DNA from 2 places in the Agrococcus citreus genome. Region 1 is predicted to be linked to the other one. Evidence: predicted binding sites of a transcription regulator. Region 1 holds the regulator's gene; the other holds the start of a gene.

Evidence for each region. Region 1 encodes HrcA, which represses chaperone genes, less so after heat shock. Its sites were predicted from a motif close to TTNGCACTCGNNNNNNNCGAGTGCNAA; they were not measured.
Region 2: the regulator HrcA is predicted to act here: its motif matches at 2,284-2,310, upstream of ABD106_RS09995 (Hsp20/alpha crystallin family protein).

The regions. Positions count from the first base shown of each region.
Region 1 is NZ_BAAAKK010000001.1:291,426-299,303, forward strand. Features, by position in the region: gene lepA (translation elongation factor 4) at 25-1,875, shown strand; gene ABD106_RS01455 (DUF1990 domain-containing protein) at 1,872-2,510, shown strand; gene hemW (radical SAM family heme chaperone HemW) at 2,512-3,717, shown strand; gene ABD106_RS01465 (DUF4870 domain-containing protein) at 3,759-4,664, opposite strand; gene hrcA (heat-inducible transcriptional repressor HrcA) at 4,870-5,883, shown strand; gene dnaJ (molecular chaperone DnaJ) at 5,884-6,969, shown strand; gene ABD106_RS01480 (16S rRNA (uracil(1498)-N(3))-methyltransferase) at 6,969-7,691, shown strand; gene ABD106_RS01485 (histidine triad nucleotide-binding protein) at 7,716-7,878, shown strand, end outside.
Region 2 is NZ_BAAAKK010000005.1:246,997-254,874, reverse strand. Features, by position in the region: gene ABD106_RS10015 (D-alanyl-D-alanine carboxypeptidase family protein) at 1-207, opposite strand, end outside; gene ABD106_RS10010 (uridine kinase family protein) at 403-1,011, shown strand; gene ABD106_RS10005 (dihydrofolate reductase family protein) at 1,017-1,664, opposite strand; gene ABD106_RS10000 (hypothetical protein) at 1,782-2,150, opposite strand; gene ABD106_RS09995 (Hsp20/alpha crystallin family protein) at 2,407-2,895, shown strand; gene ABD106_RS09990 (hypothetical protein) at 2,892-3,536, opposite strand; gene ABD106_RS09985 (hypothetical protein) at 3,533-4,723, opposite strand; gene ABD106_RS09980 (heat shock protein transcriptional repressor HspR) at 4,842-5,270, opposite strand; gene ABD106_RS09975 (DnaJ C-terminal domain-containing protein) at 5,270-6,214, opposite strand; gene ABD106_RS09970 (nucleotide exchange factor GrpE) at 6,228-6,926, opposite strand; gene dnaK (molecular chaperone DnaK) at 6,923-7,878, opposite strand, start outside.

The sequences.
Region 1 (7,878 bases):
ATCCCAGCCCGACGAGAAGGACCTGTGAGCCCCCGAGCGACCACGGCACTCGAGCCAGCCTCGACCGATCCGGCGAAGATCCGCAACTTCTGCATCATCGCGCACATCGACCACGGCAAGTCGACCCTCGCCGACCGCATGCTGCAGCTCACCGGCGTCGTCGACGACCGCTCGATGCGCGCGCAGTACCTCGACCGCATGGACATCGAGCGCGAGCGCGGCATCACGATCAAGTCGCAGGCCGTGCGCATGCCCTGGGAGCTCGACGGCGAGACCTTCGCCCTCAACATGATCGACACCCCGGGCCACGTCGACTTCACCTACGAGGTCTCCCGCTCGCTCGCCGCGTGCGAGGGCGCCATCCTGCTCGTCGACGCCGCGCAGGGCATCGAGGCGCAGACCCTCGCGAACCTGTATCTCGCGATGGACAACGACCTCGAGATCATCCCGGTGCTCAACAAGATCGACCTGCCGGCCGCCGACCCCGAGAAGTACGCCGCCGAGATCGCCCGCCTCATCGGCGGCGACCCCGACGACGTGCTGCGCGTGAGCGGCAAGACCGGCATGGGCGTCGACGCGCTGCTCGACCGCGTCGTGCGCACGGTGCCCGCGCCGACGGGCGACGTCGACGGCCCCGCCCGCGCGATGATCTTCGACTCGGTCTACGACGCCTACCGCGGCGTCGTCACCTACGTGCGGATGGTCGACGGCACGCTCCGCCCGCGCGAGCAGGTCGTCATGATGTCGACCGGCTCCAAGCACGAGGCGCTCGAGATGGGCGTCTCGAGCCCCGAGCCGATCCCGTCGAAGGGCCTGAGCGTCGGCGATGTCGGCTACCTCATCACGGGCGTGAAGGATGTGCGCCAGTCGAAGGTCGGCGACACCGTGACGACCGTGAAGGCGCCGGCGACCGTCGCCCTCAAGGGCTACGCCGAGCCGAAGCCGATGGTCTTCTCGGGCCTGTACCCGATCGACGGCAGCGACTACCCGGTGCTGCGCGAGGCGCTCGACAAGCTCAAGCTGTCGGATGCGGCGCTCGTCTACGAGCCGGAGACCTCCGTCGCGCTCGGCTTCGGCTTCCGCTGCGGATTCCTGGGGCTCCTGCACCTCGAGATCATCACCGAGCGCCTCGAGCGCGAGTTCAACCTCGACCTCATCGCGACCGCGCCGAGCGTGCCGTACCAGGTGCAGACCGAGGACCGGCAGGCGCACATCGTCACGAACCCGAGCGAGTTCCCGGACGGCAAGATCCTCTCGGTCGTCGAGCCGATGGTGCGCGCGACGATCCTCGCGCCCAAGGACTACGTCGGCGCGATCATGGAGCTGTGCCAGACGCGCCGCGGCACGCTCGGCGGCATGGAGTACCTCTCGGAGGACCGGGTCGAGCTGCGCTACCGGCTGCCGCTCGGCGAGATCGTCTTCGACTTCTTCGACCAGCTGAAGTCGCGCACGCAGGGCTACGCCTCGCTCGACTACGAGGTCGACGGCGAGGACGAGGGCGACCTCGTCAAGGTCGACATCCTGCTGCAGGGCGAGCAGGTCGACGCCTTCAGCGCGATCGTCCACCGCGACAAGGCCTACGCCTACGGTGTGCTCATGGCCGGCAAGCTGCGCGAGCTCATCCCGCGGCAGCAGTTCGAGGTGCCGATCCAGGCCGCCATCGGCGCCCGCATCATCGCCCGCGAGACGATCCGGGCCATCCGCAAGGACGTGCTCGCCAAGTGCTACGGCGGCGACATCACCCGCAAGCGCAAGCTGCTCGAGAAGCAGAAGGAGGGCAAGAAGCGCATGAAGATGGTCGGGCGCGTCGAGGTCCCCCAGGAGGCGTTCATCGCCGCGCTCTCGACCGGCGAGACGAAGAAGGACTCGAAGTGACGAAGCCCATCGCCGAGCGCTCCACCAACTACGGCGCCGTCGGCGCGACCGGGCACTTCGACTTCCACCGGTTCCCGCCGAAGGGCTTCGAGGTCGTGCAGAAGCGCTCGCGCATCGGTCACGGCCGGCCGCGCTACGACGCCGCGGTCGCGGCCCTTCGCACCTGGAAGATCCAGCGGCTCGCGGGCATCGAGGTCGACATCGTCGGCACCGACGAGGGCACCGTCTACCGGCCCGTCGGCTTCGACGGCACCGAGGCGACCCGCGCGGCGAGCATCGAGCCGCAGCAGGACTTCGGCCCCGACGGCGAGCCCTTCCTGCAGCCGGGCGACTCGGTCGACCAGCGCATCCGCATCGCCGGTGTGCAGGTGCACGCACCGATGCGCGTGATCGCGGTCGAGGAGGAGCCGAGCAGCCACGTCGTCATCATCGGCTCGCTCGAGGGCCACCCGCTCGCGGGCGAGGAGCGCTTCACCGTCGAGATCGCCGACGACGAGACCGTCTTCCTGCACTTCCGCGCCATCGTGCGGCACGACGCCTGGTGGGTCAAGCTCGGCGGCCCCTTCGCGCGGGCGCTGCGCCGCCGCTACCACGACCGGTTCATGGACGTCCTCCGGTCGATCGACGTCCGCTGACATGGGGCGGCTGCCCGAGGGCGACGCCGCGCCGGCCGACGGCCGCCTGCCGGCGGGCACCGCTGCCGACGGACCGTTCGGCGTCTACCTGCACGTGCCGTTCTGCTCGGTGCGCTGCGGCTACTGCGACTTCAACACCTACACCGCCGACGAGCTGCGCGGCGCGACGCGCGCCGGCTACCCGGGCGACGTCGCGGCCGAGATCGCCGTCGCCACGCGCGTGCTCGGCGAGCTCGGACCGCTCCGCCAGGCAGAGACCGTCTTCTTCGGCGGCGGCACGCCGACGCTGCTGCCCGCCGGCGACCTGCTGCGCATGCTCGACGGCGTGCGGGATGCGTTCGGCCTCGCCCCGGGCGCGGAGGTCTCGGTCGAGGCGAACCCCGACTCCATCGACGCCGCTGGCCTCGCGCAGCTGCGCGCCGGCGGCGTGACGCGCGTCTCGTTCGGCATGCAGTCGGCCGTGCCGCACGTGCTCGCGGCGCTCGATCGCACGCACGACCCCGAGCGCGTGCCGCAGGTCGTCGCGTGGGCACGCAAGGCGGGCCTCGAGGTCTCGATCGACCTCATCTACGGCGCGCCGGGGGAGTCGCTCGACGACTGGCAGCGCTCGCTCGACGCGGCCGTCGCGATGGCGCCCGACCACGTCTCGGCGTATGCGCTCATCGTCGAGGACGGCACGGCACTCGCCCGACGCATCCGTCGCGGCGAGCTCGTCGCGCCCGACGACGACCTGCAGGCGGCGATGTACGAGGCGGCGGATGCGACGCTCACCTCGGCGGGCTACGGCTGGTACGAGGTCTCGAACTGGGCCCGCGGCGGTCGCGTCGCGCGCCACAACCTCGCCTATTGGCGCGGTCAGGACTGGTGGGGCTTCGGGCCCGGCGCGCACAGCCACGTCGGCGGCGTGCGCTGGTGGAACGTGAAGCACCCGGCCGCGTACCGCGACCGGCTGCTGGCGGGCGCCTCACCGGCGCTCGCGCGCGAGGTGCTCGACGACGAGACGCGCCGGGTCGAGCGCGTGCTGCTCGAGTCGCGCATCGCCGAGGGCCTCGCGATCGACGTGCTCGAGCCCGACGGCCGCCGCGCGGTCGCCGGTCTCATGGCCGAGGGCCTCGTCGACCCAGCAGCCGCCCTCGCCGGCCGGGTGGTCCCGACGCTGCGAGGGCGGCTCCTCGCCGACGCAGTGGTGCGGCGGCTGCTGCCCTGAGGCGAGCGGCCTCCTCCAGGAGCTGCTACTTCACGTGCTTCCTACTTCACCATCCGCCAGTTGAACGGGTAGCGGTACGAGCCTCCGTTGTTGACGCGGATCGCGCCGATGATCGAGAAGATCACCTGCAGCAGGCCCGGGATCCAGTACAGGGCGCTGATGATGCCGAGCAGCCCGAACGTGGGGATCGCGAGCACGATGCCGACGACCATGATGCCGACGGCGAGGATGGTCATGAAGATGCCGAAGTTCAGCGCCTCCTTCGACTCCTGCCGCGCGAACGCGCTGCGGTCCTTGTAGATCATGTAGACGATGAGCGGGCCGATCCAGCCGCCGAAGCCGCCCGTGACGATCGTCGAGAGGCCCGAGATGTGGCCCCACATGCCGGCGTTCTTCTCGTCGACCGGCGACATCGGCGCGGCCGCCGCGTACTGCGGCTGACCGGGAGCGCCGTACTGCGGCTGGCCGCCGTACTGCTGGCCGCCGTACTGCTGCTGCCCGCCGAACGGGGGCTGCCCCGGCTGCCCGTACTGCGGCTGACCGGACTGCGGCTGGCCGGGCTGGGACTGCCCGTACTGGGGCTGCCCGTACGAGGGCTGGCCCTGCTGCTGACCGGGCTGACCCGGCTGGCCGCCGTAGGGAGGCTGGCCCTGAGACTGACCCGGCTGGCCCTGCTGCCCGTACTGCGGCGCGCTCGACGACGGTGCGCTGAAGGGCTGCTGCTGCCCGCGCTGCCAGTCGGCGGGATCGGAGGGGCCGCTGAACGCGGGCTGGCCCGGCGCATCGGGCGTGACGGCGGGGGACGAGAACGACTTCGCGGGCTCGCCGACGCCCGGCGCCGCGGGGGCGCTCGGAGCCGCGTGCTGCTCGTCCGTCACGGCGAAGCCATCGACGGGCTGCTCGGACGGATCGTGCTGCTCCCCGCGGGGAGCGTTGGGATCGGACATTGCGTGCCTTTCGTGTGCGTCTCGCGGGCGCGGGACCAATCGCTGGGCCCATTGTGCGCCTGCACGGCTGTGCATGGGGTCAGAACGCGCCGAGCCGACCGAACACCGCTGGCTCGCGGTACGATTGGCAGTCAGTCGACGAGAGTGCCAGGAGCGGTGCCGGCGTCCCGAGCGGATGCGGCGCCCCATGACGAGGGGAGTGCGGATGGTCTCGGATCGCGGCCTCGATGTCCTCCGAGCGATCGTGCAGGACTACGTCGCCATGCGCGAGCCCGTGGGTTCGAAGTCGATCGTCGAGCGCCACGCGTTCGGCGTCTCGGCGGCGACCATCCGCAACGACATGGCGCTCCTCGAGGAGGAGGAGCTCATCGTCGCGCCGCACACCTCCTCGGGACGCGTGCCCACCGACAAGGGCTACCGCGTGTTCGTCGACCGACTGCAGCGCATGCAGCCGCTCACGCCCGCGCAGCGCGTCGCGATCACGCGCTTCCTCGACGAGGCCGTCGACCGCGACGACGTGCTCGCGCGCACCGCGCGGCTGCTGTCGTCGCTCACCAACCAGGTCGCGCTCGTGCAGGTGCCGATGCGGCGACCCGCGGGCGTGCGCCGCGTCGAGCTCATCGCCGTCGCCGAGACGAAGCTGCTCGCCGTGCTCATCCTCGACTCCGGCCGCGTCGAGCAGCGCGTGCTCGACGCGCAGCAGCGCATCGAGCCCGAGCAGGCGACCGCCCTCGGCCGCGCCTTCACCGAGACCGTCGCCGAGCTGTCGCCGGCCGACGCCGTCGAGCGGCTCGGCTCGGCCGCCGCATCCGCGCCCCCCGCGCTCCAGCCCGCCACGGCATCCGTCGCCCAGACGCTCAGCGAGATGCTGCAGGCGGCCGGCGGCGACCGCATCGTGATGGCGGGCGCCTCGCACCTCGTGCGCGAGGAGCGCGACTTCCACGGGCGCGTCACGCCGGTGCTCGACGCGATCGAGGAGCAGGTGACGCTGCTGCGGCTCTTCGACGAGATGGGCGCGGAGGGCGAGGTGACGACCCGCATCGGCCGCGAGCTCTCGGGACCGCTGGGGGAGACCGCCGTCGTGGCGTCGACCTACAGCGACGCGCGGCTCGAGGGCCACGTGGGCGTGCTGGGCCCGACCCGGATGGACTACGCAGGAAACATGGCCGCGGTGCGCGCAGTTGCGCGCTACCTGACGCGGCTGCTGAGCGAGGACTGAGTGACTGACCACTACGAGACCCTCGGCGTCGCGCGCGACGCCGGCCAGGACGAGATCAAGAAGGCGTACCGCCGGCTGGCGCGCGAGCTGCACCCCGACGTGAACCCGAGCGAGGATGCGGCGGAGCGGTTCAAGACCGTCACGCACGCGTACGACGTGCTCGGCGACCCGCAGTCCCGCGCCGAGTACGACCGCGGCCCGAGCGCCGGTGCCGGCGCCTTCGGGTTCGGCGACATCTTCGAGCAGTTCTTCGGCGGCGCGCGCTCGCAGGGGCCGCGATCGCGTCGGCAGCCAGGCCAGGACAGCCTGCTGCGCGTCGACCTCGACCTCGCCGACGTCGTCTTCGGCGTGCACCGGGAGCTCCGCGTGCAGACGGCCGTGCTGTGCGAGACGTGCGGCGGCGAGTGCACCGCGCCCGGCACGAGCCCCGAGCGCTGCACGATGTGCGGCGGCTCCGGGCACGTGCAGCGCCAGGTGCGCTCGCTGCTCGGCAACGTCGTCACGAGCCAGCCGTGCGGCATCTGCCAGGGCTACGGCACGGTCATCCCCGACCCGTGCCCGACGTGCGCGGGCCACGGGCGCGTGCGCGCCGAGCGCACGATCCCGGTCGACCTCCCCGCGGGCGTCGACACCGGGCTGCGCATCCAGCTGCCCGGCCAGGGCGAGGTCGGCGAGGCCGGCGGCCCCGCCGGCACGCTCTACCTCGAGATCAACGTGCGCCACCACGACGTCTTCAGCCGCTCGGGCGACGACCTGCTCGCGACCCTCGAGGTCTCGATGCCGGATGCGGCGCTCGGCACCCGCACGCGCATCGAGGCGATCGACGGCGCGGTCGAGGTCGAGGTGCGACCGGGCACGCAGTCCGGCGACATCCTCACGATCGCCGATCGCGGCGTCACCCGGCTCCGCGGCGGTGGCCGCGGCGACCTCAAGCTCGGCGTGCAGGTCGTCACGCCGCAGAAGCTCGACCGGCGCACCGAGGAGCTGCTGCGCGAGCTGCGCGATCGCACGAAGGCTCCCGCTCCGCACCTCGCGCAGTTCAAGCAGGGGCTGTTCGCGAAGATGCGCGACCGACTCCGGCTCTGATGGCGCACTGCTACTGGCTCGACATCGCGGGCGCATCCGCCGGCGACGTCGTGACGCTCACCGGCGAGGAGGCGCACCATGCCGCCGTCGTCTCGCGCATGCGCCGCGGCGAGCGCGTGCTCGTGAGCGACGGCCTCGGCACGCTCGCCGAGGGCGTCATCGACCGCGCCGAGCGCGACGGCGTCGACGTCGTGCTGCAGCGCGTCGAGGTGCTGCCGGCGCCGTCGCCGCGCATCGGCCTCGCCCAGGCGCTCGCGAAGGGCGATCGCGCCGAGCTCGCCGTGCAGGCATCCACCGAGCTCGGCGTCGACGCGATCGTGCCGTGGCAGGCGCGGCGCAGCGTCGTGCAGTGGAAGGGCGAGCGCGGCGACAAGGCGCTCGACCGCTGGCGGAAGGTCGTCCGCGAGGCGGGCAAGCAGGCCATCCGGCCGCGACTGCCCGAGGTCGGCGGCGTCGTCGACACCGAGGGGCTCGCAGGCCTCGCGGACGCGTGGCAGCTCGTCGTGCTCGACCCGACGGCCGCCGACTCGCTCGCGGACGTGCCGCTCGAGCGCGACGTGCTGCTCGTCGTCGGCCCGGAGGGCGGCGTCGACCCGGGCGAGCTCGAGCGGCTCGTCGCCGCCGGCGCCGTCCGGGCGAGGATGGGCGACCACGTGCTGCGCACCTCGACCGCCGGCCTCGCGGCCGTCGCGGCCCTCTCGCTGCGACTCGGGCGCTGGTGAGCGGCACGAAGGTAGGCTGGCCCCATGGCTGAGCCCACCGTGTTCGAGAAGATCGTCGCCCGCGAGATCCCTGCGGAGATCGTGCTCGAGACCGACCGCATCATCGCGTTCACCGACATCAACCCGCAGGCGCCCATGCACGTGCTCGTGGTGCCGAAGACGCCCGCGTACCGCGACGTCGTCGAGC
Region 2 (7,878 bases), on a different contig from region 1:
CAGCACCTCGTCGACGCTGAGCGCCGGGGCAGGCGGTGCTGCGCTCGCGACGGTCACGCCGCCGCCGACAGCGAGGGCGATCGCCGTGAGCCCCGTGAGCGCGACGTGTGCGCCGCGGATGCGGCGCGGTCGCCGCGCGGGCGGTGCGGGCTCGAGCGGCGGTCGGTTCGACAGGGATCGGGGGCGGTGTGTCTGCAGCGTGGTCACGTCCTCGGCTCGTGGCGGGTGTGCTGGTGCGGGGGCAGCTGGTGCGGGGCTGGTGCAGCGGTGCGATGGCGGGGCTCGCTCGCGACATGCGCTCACCGCGCGCGGCTCCGCAGGGGTGCAACCGATAACAGCGTGCGCATATTCCTCCCCGCCGCCCGCGCGGGCCCGGTCGCGGCATCCGGCAGAATCGTCTCCATGCCCGCAGCCGACGAACCGCTCGCCAAGGTCGTCCTCATCGGCGGAGCGTCGGGCTCCGGCAAGTCGCGCATCGCCGAGCAGTCGGGACTGCCCGTGCTGCGGCTCGACGACTTCTACCGCGAGGGCGACGACCCTGCGCTCCCCCGCCTCGAGACGGGCGAGATCGACTGGGACCACCCCGGCTCGTGGCACCTCGACCGAGCGATCGACGCACTTGAGGAGCTCGCCCGCACGGGCCGCACGGCCGCCCCGGTCTACGACATCTCGCGCAGCGCATCCGTCGGCTCCCGCGACGTCACCCTCGACGGTGCCCCGCTCTTCGTCGCCGAGGGCGTCTTCGTCGGCGAGGTCGTCGCCCTCGCCGAGCGCCGCGGGATCCTCGCCGACGCGATCTGCGTGCACCGCTCCCGCTGGGTGACGATGGGGCTGCGGTTCGTGCGCGACCTGCGCGAGCGTCGCAAGGCGCCGCTGTTCCTCGTCAAGCGCGGCATGCTGCTCGCGCGCCGCGAGCCGGTGATCGTCGCCCGGCTGACGGATGCGGGGTGCCGGCCCGTGCGCGTGCACGCGGCCAGTCGGATGCTCGCGCGCGCCGCGCGTCGGGGCTGACGCCGCTACTCCTCGATCTGCACCTCCTTGCCGTCGACGACCACGTAGGTCGCCGTGCGGAAGGGGGCGGGGGTGAGCGCCATCGCGACGGCACCGCTCGCGGCGACGCGCACGTCCGTCACGTCGAAGCCCGAGGGGCGGGCGACGTCGTCGAAGAGCCGCTTGCCTGGCCCGACGACCGTGGGGAAGACGATCAGGCGCAGCTCGTCGAGCAGCTGCTCGGCGATGAGCGTCTGCAGCAGCTGCCACGAGCCGTGCACCTGCAGCTCGCCGTCGCCCGCGTCCTTGAGGCGACGGATGCGCGCGACCACGTCGTCCGCGATGATCGCCTCGGTGCCGGCCCACGAGGCATCCGCCGCTCCCATCGTCGTCGAGACGACGTGCTTCGGCGCCGTGTTGAGGCGCTGCGCGACGGGGTCGGCCGGGTCGGTGACCTGCGGCCAGTAGTCGGCCATCATGCGGTAGGTGACCCGGCCGAACAGCAGCGCGTCAGTGCGCTCGAACCAGCCGACGACGACCTCGCCGACCGTCTCGTCGAAGGCCGGCGCGACCCAACCGCCGTACCGGAAGCCGCCGCTCGTGTCCTCGTCGGCCCCGCCCGGGCCCTGCATGACGCCGTCGAGCGTCATGAACTCGTGCGCGATCAGGCGCATCGCTCCTCCTCGTCCGGGGCCGCGACCGCGCTCGTCGCACTGCGGCGTGGTCGAGCATGCTCGCGGCGGCGGCACCTGGCAAGGGGCGCGATCGGCGGACCGCCGCGCGGCCCAGCGTCAGGTGCCCGGGACTCCCTGCTCGCCGCCGAGCATCTGCACGACGTCGGTGCGCGGCACCCGGATCGCCGAGGGCAGTGCCGGATCGATCACGATGTCGTCGACGTGCGCGAGCGCCTCCAGCAGCGGGAGCAGCGTGCGGTGCGTCAGCAGCTGCGGATCGCCGGGCAGCCCGAACGCGCGCCAGGAGTCCATGTCGAGGAACACCGGCAGCACGCGGAGCGCACCGTCGAGTGCGACGCGCGGCTGCCCGCCGTCGACCGCGATCGCGACGGGCACCTGCTGCAGGCCGAGCGCGACCGCTGCGATGTCGCCGCGGTGCAGGCCCTCGCGCAGGCGCGCGACGGCATCCATCGCCGCTGGACTCATGTCGGTCATCGTCGCCTCGCCATTCGTGATCGTACCGGGCGGCGATCGCTGAGAGCCCACCGTCGGACGCCACCCCGACGTCACAGATCGCCACGTTCTGTGTCAGAGATCCCTGTGAATGAACCGAATCTGACTGGCAGTCGACGGGCGAGAGTGCTAATCTGGCTCCGCTCCTCGGGGCCAGCCCCGAGGGTGGCCAGAGACACCGGGACCGTCGCATGGGGGCGGCGGCCCGACGTTGAGGAGGTGGTTGTCAATGGCACTGACCTTCGACCCGTTCCGCGAGATGGACCGCATGGCCGCTCGACTGCTCACGAGCGGCGGCTCGGAGCGAGCCTCGAGCTGGATGCCGATGGATCTCTACCGCGCGGGCGATCACTACATCGTGAACGTCGACCTGCCGGGCGTCGACCCCGGCTCGATCGACCTCGATGTCGACGCGAACACGCTGACGATCCAGGCCGAGCGCACGATCGGTGCGCAGGACGGCGCGCAGTGGCTCGCGCAGGAGCGACCCGCGGGTCGATACATGCGGCAGCTGGGGCTCGGCAACGACGTCGACCTGGAGCAGATCCAGGCGCACTACGAGCACGGCGTGCTCATGCTCACCATCCCGGTCGCCGAGCGCGCGAAGCCCCGCAAGATCACGGTCGAGCAGCGGGAGCGGCAGTCCGAGATCAGCTCGGGCGGCGACTCGCAGCAGAGCGACGCCCTCGCTGGAGCCGGCGCCTCGACCGACAGCTAGCGCGGCTCTACGCCCCACGCGGCGGCGCCCTCGTCCCCAGCGGACGGGGGCGCCGCCGCGCGCGCATGCGCTCGCCGCGCCTCGCGGCGCGCGATCGCGAGCCACGTGCGCGGCCCCGCGAGCCATCCGATGACGGTCGAGACGACGATCGACCCGACGACGTAGATCGCGGCGACGATCCAGAAGCCCACGACGCCCGTCAGCAGCACGACGAGCCCGAGCAACCAGCTCGAGAGCGTCGACAGCACCGCCTGCAGCGCGGTGCCGATCGCGGCGCCGCGGAAGGTGACGGCCACCGCCGACGGCACGCCGGCCCGCCGCATACGGCGCGTGCTGAGCCAGCAGCCGAGCGCCATCGCGCCCACCGCGAGCAGCACGAGCCCGAGCACGAGCGGCACGAGCGGCGAGCCGTCGAGCTGCTCGACCCACTCGACGACCGGGCGGCCCCACTCGACGTCGTCGAACAGGTCGACGACCGCCGAGCGCACGATGAGCAGCACGATCGCCGCGACGAGCAGGCCCCACACGAGGCTCGCGCCCGCCGCGACCAGCGAGAGCCCGGCCGCACCAGCGGCACGGACCGCCGCGCGCTGGCCCGCGTCGAGCGGATCGGGCGGAGCCGGCCTGTGCGCACGGCTCACCGCGGCCCCGGCTCCCCGCGCAGCTCGACACGCGTGAGCTCGGCCTCGTCGCGCGCCCGGGCCTCGGCCTCCTCCGCCTCGGCGAGGGCGCGGAAGTCGACGCGCGGCCGGGCGGTCGAGAGGAAGAGCCAGCCGAAGAGCAGGCCGACGCCACCCGTGAGCACGATCGCGATCGCGAGCAGCGAGAACAGCAGCGTCCACATCGAGCCGATCGTGAGCGACGCCGAGCTCGACGCGAGCACGAAGAAGAGGCCGCCGAAGAGCGCGCCCGGCCACACGACGATGCCGATGAGCCCGGTCGCCGCCGTGGTGCAGAGCCAGGCGAGCCACGTCGAGCGGTGCGGCTTCGCGAGATCGGCCGACTTCGCCCACAGCGCGTTCGCCAGCCAGCCGAGGGCGAGCACGACTCCGCCGATGAGCAGCCCGATGAGCACCGTCGCGCCGACGCGCTCGGGCGTCGACCAGAGCGAGACGACGGTCGTGAAGGAGTCGGCCTCGAAGTCGGCCACGTCGTCGCCGGTGCTGTGCAGCAGGTACGCGAACCCGACGATCATGAAGAACGCCGTGAGGAAGTGCGTCGCGAGCGCCATGAGCGTCTGGCCGACCCACGAGCTGAGGATGGCCGCGGTGCGCTGCCGCTTCGTCCACTGGATGCGCGGCGGCACCATGACGAGCTGGACCGGCTGGGCGCCGTAGGGCGAGGCGCCATACGGGCCAGCACCATACGGGCCAGCGCCGTACGGGCCAGCGCCGTACGGGAGCGGCTGTCCGTAGCCGGGCGCCACCTGTGGGTAGCCGTACGCGGGCGGGCCGTAGCCGGGCGCCGGCTGGCCGTAGCCGCTCGGCACGAACCGCTGCGGCATCGAGTCGGCCACCGCCGGCACGAGCCCCGGCGGCAGCATCGCGCCCTGCGGCGGGAAGCCGGCTGCGGGGTTCACGACGCCGTGCGCGGGCACGCCGACCGGGCCGAGCGCGAGCCGCTCGCGACGCAGCCGAGCTCGCTCCTCGGCGCGCGTCTCCAGCGCCTTCGCGGGCACGAGCGTGTCGGCCGGCGGCGGAGCCTGCGCCCGGAGCTGCCGGGCGCGCCCTGCCGCGGCGGCGCGCGAGGCGGCGTCCGCGGGCACGGGGGTGTCGGCGCCGGGCGGCGGCGGAGCGCCGGCCGGGTCGCCGGGATCGGTGAGCGCCACGATCGATCAGTCCCTGATCGATGCGCCGCGCGGCTCGGACCGCGGCCGAGGAGAGTCGGTCACGCCGACATCATCGCATCGCTCGCTGGAGCGGCGGCGAGCGGCCGGGCCGGACGCGTCAGCGGCTCGGGCGCCAGAGCACGACCGAGCCGGGCTTCGACGGGCGCGCGCCCGCGCGGATCGTCGTGATGCCCGCGGTGCCGGCCGCGAAGACGCGGCGTCCCTGCTGCTGCATCACGGCATCCGCCAGCGCCGACTCGAGCTCGCGGACGCGCGTGCGCAGCTCGCGGTTCTCGTCGCTCATCTCGAGGATGCGACGGATGCCCTCGAGCGAGACGCCCTCGCCCGACAGCATCTGCACCTGCTTGAGCCGCCCGATGTCGCGCATCGAGTAGCGGCGGGTGTTGCCCGCCGTGCGGCTCGGCTGCACGAGGCCCAGCCGGTCGTACTGGCGCAGCGTCTGTGCGTGCAGGCCGGCCAGCTCGGCGGCCGCCGCGATCGAGAAGATCGGCGACGTCTCGTCGAAGCCGGCCGGCACGGGCGCCATCAGGCAGCCTTCGCCTTCGCGAGCAGCTCGGCTCGCGGCGACTCGCTCGGTCCGGCCTCGACGAACTTCTCGAGGTGCTCGACCTGCTCCTTCGTGAGGTGGCTCGGCACCGCGACCTGGATGGTCGCGAGCAGGTCGCCCGTGCCCTTCCGGCCCGCGACCCCGCGGCCCTTCACGCGCAGCACGCGGCCCGAGGGCGTGCCGGGTGCGACCTTGAGCCGCACCGGGCCGCCGCCGAGCGTCGGCACCTCGATCGTCGCCCCGAGCGTCGCCTCGGCGAACGTGACGGGCACGTCGACGCGGAGGTTGAGGCCGTCCATCGTGAAGACCGGGTGCGGCCGCACCTGCAGGGTGAGGATGAGGTCGCCGGGCTCGCCCCCGCTCGGCGAGGGGTCGCCCTTGCCGGCGAGCTTGATCTTCTGGCCGTCGTGCACGCCCGCAGGCACCTTGACGGTCATCGACTTGCCGGCGACGGTGAGCTTGAGCGTGTCGCCCTGCACCGCCGACGTGAAGTCGAGCGCCGCGCGAGCGGTGACGTCGCGCCCCTTGGCCGGTCGGCGGGCACCGAAGGGGCTGCCGCCGCCGAACATGCCGCCGAGCAGGTCGTCGAAGTCGCCCTGCGAGTACTGCACCCGCGGGCCGCCGCCGAAGCCGCCGAACACGTCCTCGAAGCCGCCGGAGCCGCCCGGCGCGAACCGCGGACGGCCACCGGCCATCGCGCGGACCGCGTCGTACTCCTGCCGCTGCTTCGGGTCGGAGAGCACCGCGTGCGCCTCAGAGATCTCCTTGAAGCGCGCCTCGGCCTTGGCGTCGCCCGGATTGGAGTCCGGGTGGAACTGCCGCGCGAGCTTGCGGTACTGCTTCTTCAGATCGGCAGGCGCGACGTCCTTCTGCACGCCGAGGGTGGCGTAGAAGTCCTTGTCGAACCAGTCGTTGCTGGCCATGCGCCTCCCCCGACTACTCGGCCGGGACGAACACCGCGACCTTGGCGGCGCGCAGCATGCGGTCGCCGACGCGGTAGCCCGACTGCACGACATCGGCGACGACCATCTCGGTCACCTCCGGGTTCGGCAGCTGGGCGATCGCCTCGTGCTTGTCGATGTCGAACGCCTCGCCGACCTCACCGAGCTTCACGACGCCCAGCTGCTCGAACGAGCCGCGCAGCTTCTGCGCCACGATCGCGAGCGGTCCCTCGGCGAGGTCGCCGTGCTTCTCGGCGAGGTCGAGGTCGTCGAGCGCCGGCAGCATCGCCTTGATGACGGATGCGGTCGTCGCGTCGCGGTCGCCCGCACGCTCCCGCTCGGTGCGATTGCGGTAGTTGACGTACTCGGCCCGCAGCCGGGCGAGCTCGTCGAGCTGCGCGGCCGACTTGGCCTCGAAGCTCGCCCGCTCGGCCTCGATGGCCGCGGCCTCGCTCTCGAGCAGGGCACGGTCCTCGTCGGTCAGGTCGTCTTGTCCTGAGCCTGCCGAAAGGTCGGAGGCAGGCGCCTCGTCGGTGCCTGCGGCCGCGCCGTCAGCCGCATCCGCTGCCCCGGCGTCGGCCGAGGCGGACGCCGCCGCGGGTGCGGCGGCGTCCGTCGACGCGTCGGGGGCCGAAGCGGGCTCGACGGGCTCGGTGGGCTCGTTCTGCATGTTCGACTCCTCGCGCTCGCTCACGGCTGCTTCTTCTCGTCCTCGTCGTCCACGACCTCGGCGTCGACGACGTCGTCCTCGGCGGAGGGGGCGTCGCCCTGGGGCGCCTCGCCGCCCTCGGCACCGTCGGCCGGCTGCTGCGCCTGCGCCTGCTGGTAGATCGCCTCGCCGAGCTTCGACTGCGACTGCTGCAGCCGCTCGACGGCCGTCTTCACGGCCTCGTCGTCGTCGCCAGCGAGGGCCGACTTCACCGCATCCACATCGGTCTGCACCTCGGACTTCACGTCGTCGGGCAGCTGCTCCGCGTTGTCGGTCAGCACCTTCTCGACCGAGTAGACGAGCGTCTCGCCGGTGTTGCGCAGCTCGGCGGCCTCGCGGCGGGCGTGGTCGGCTGCCGCGTTCTCCTCGGCGTCCTTGACCATGCGCTCGATGTCGTCCTTCGAGAGGCTCGAGCCGCCCGTGATCGTCATCGACTGCTCCTTGCCGGTGCCCTTGTCCTTCGCCGACACGTGCACGATGCCGTTCGCGTCGATGTCGAACGTGACCTCGACCTGCGGGATGCCGCGGGGCGCCGGTGCGATGCCGGTGAGCTCGAACGTGCCGAGCGGCTTGTTGTCGCGGGTGAAGTCGCGCTCGCCCTGGAAGACCTGGATCGCGACGGAGGGCTGGTTGTCCTCGGCGGTCGTGAAGGTCTCGGAGCGCTTCGTCGGGATGGCGGTGTTGCGCTCGATGAGCTTCGTCATCATGCCGCCCTTGGTCTCGATGCCGAGCGACAGCGGAGTGACGTCGATGAGCAGCACATCCTTGCGCTCACCCTTCAGCACGCCGGCCTGGAGGGCGGCGCCGACGGCGACGACCTCATCCGGGTTCACGCTCTTGTTGGGCTCCTTGCCGCCCGTGAGCTGCTTCACGAGCTCGGTGACGGCGGGCATGCGGGTCGAGCCGCCGACGAGCACGACGTGCGCGATGTCGCCGA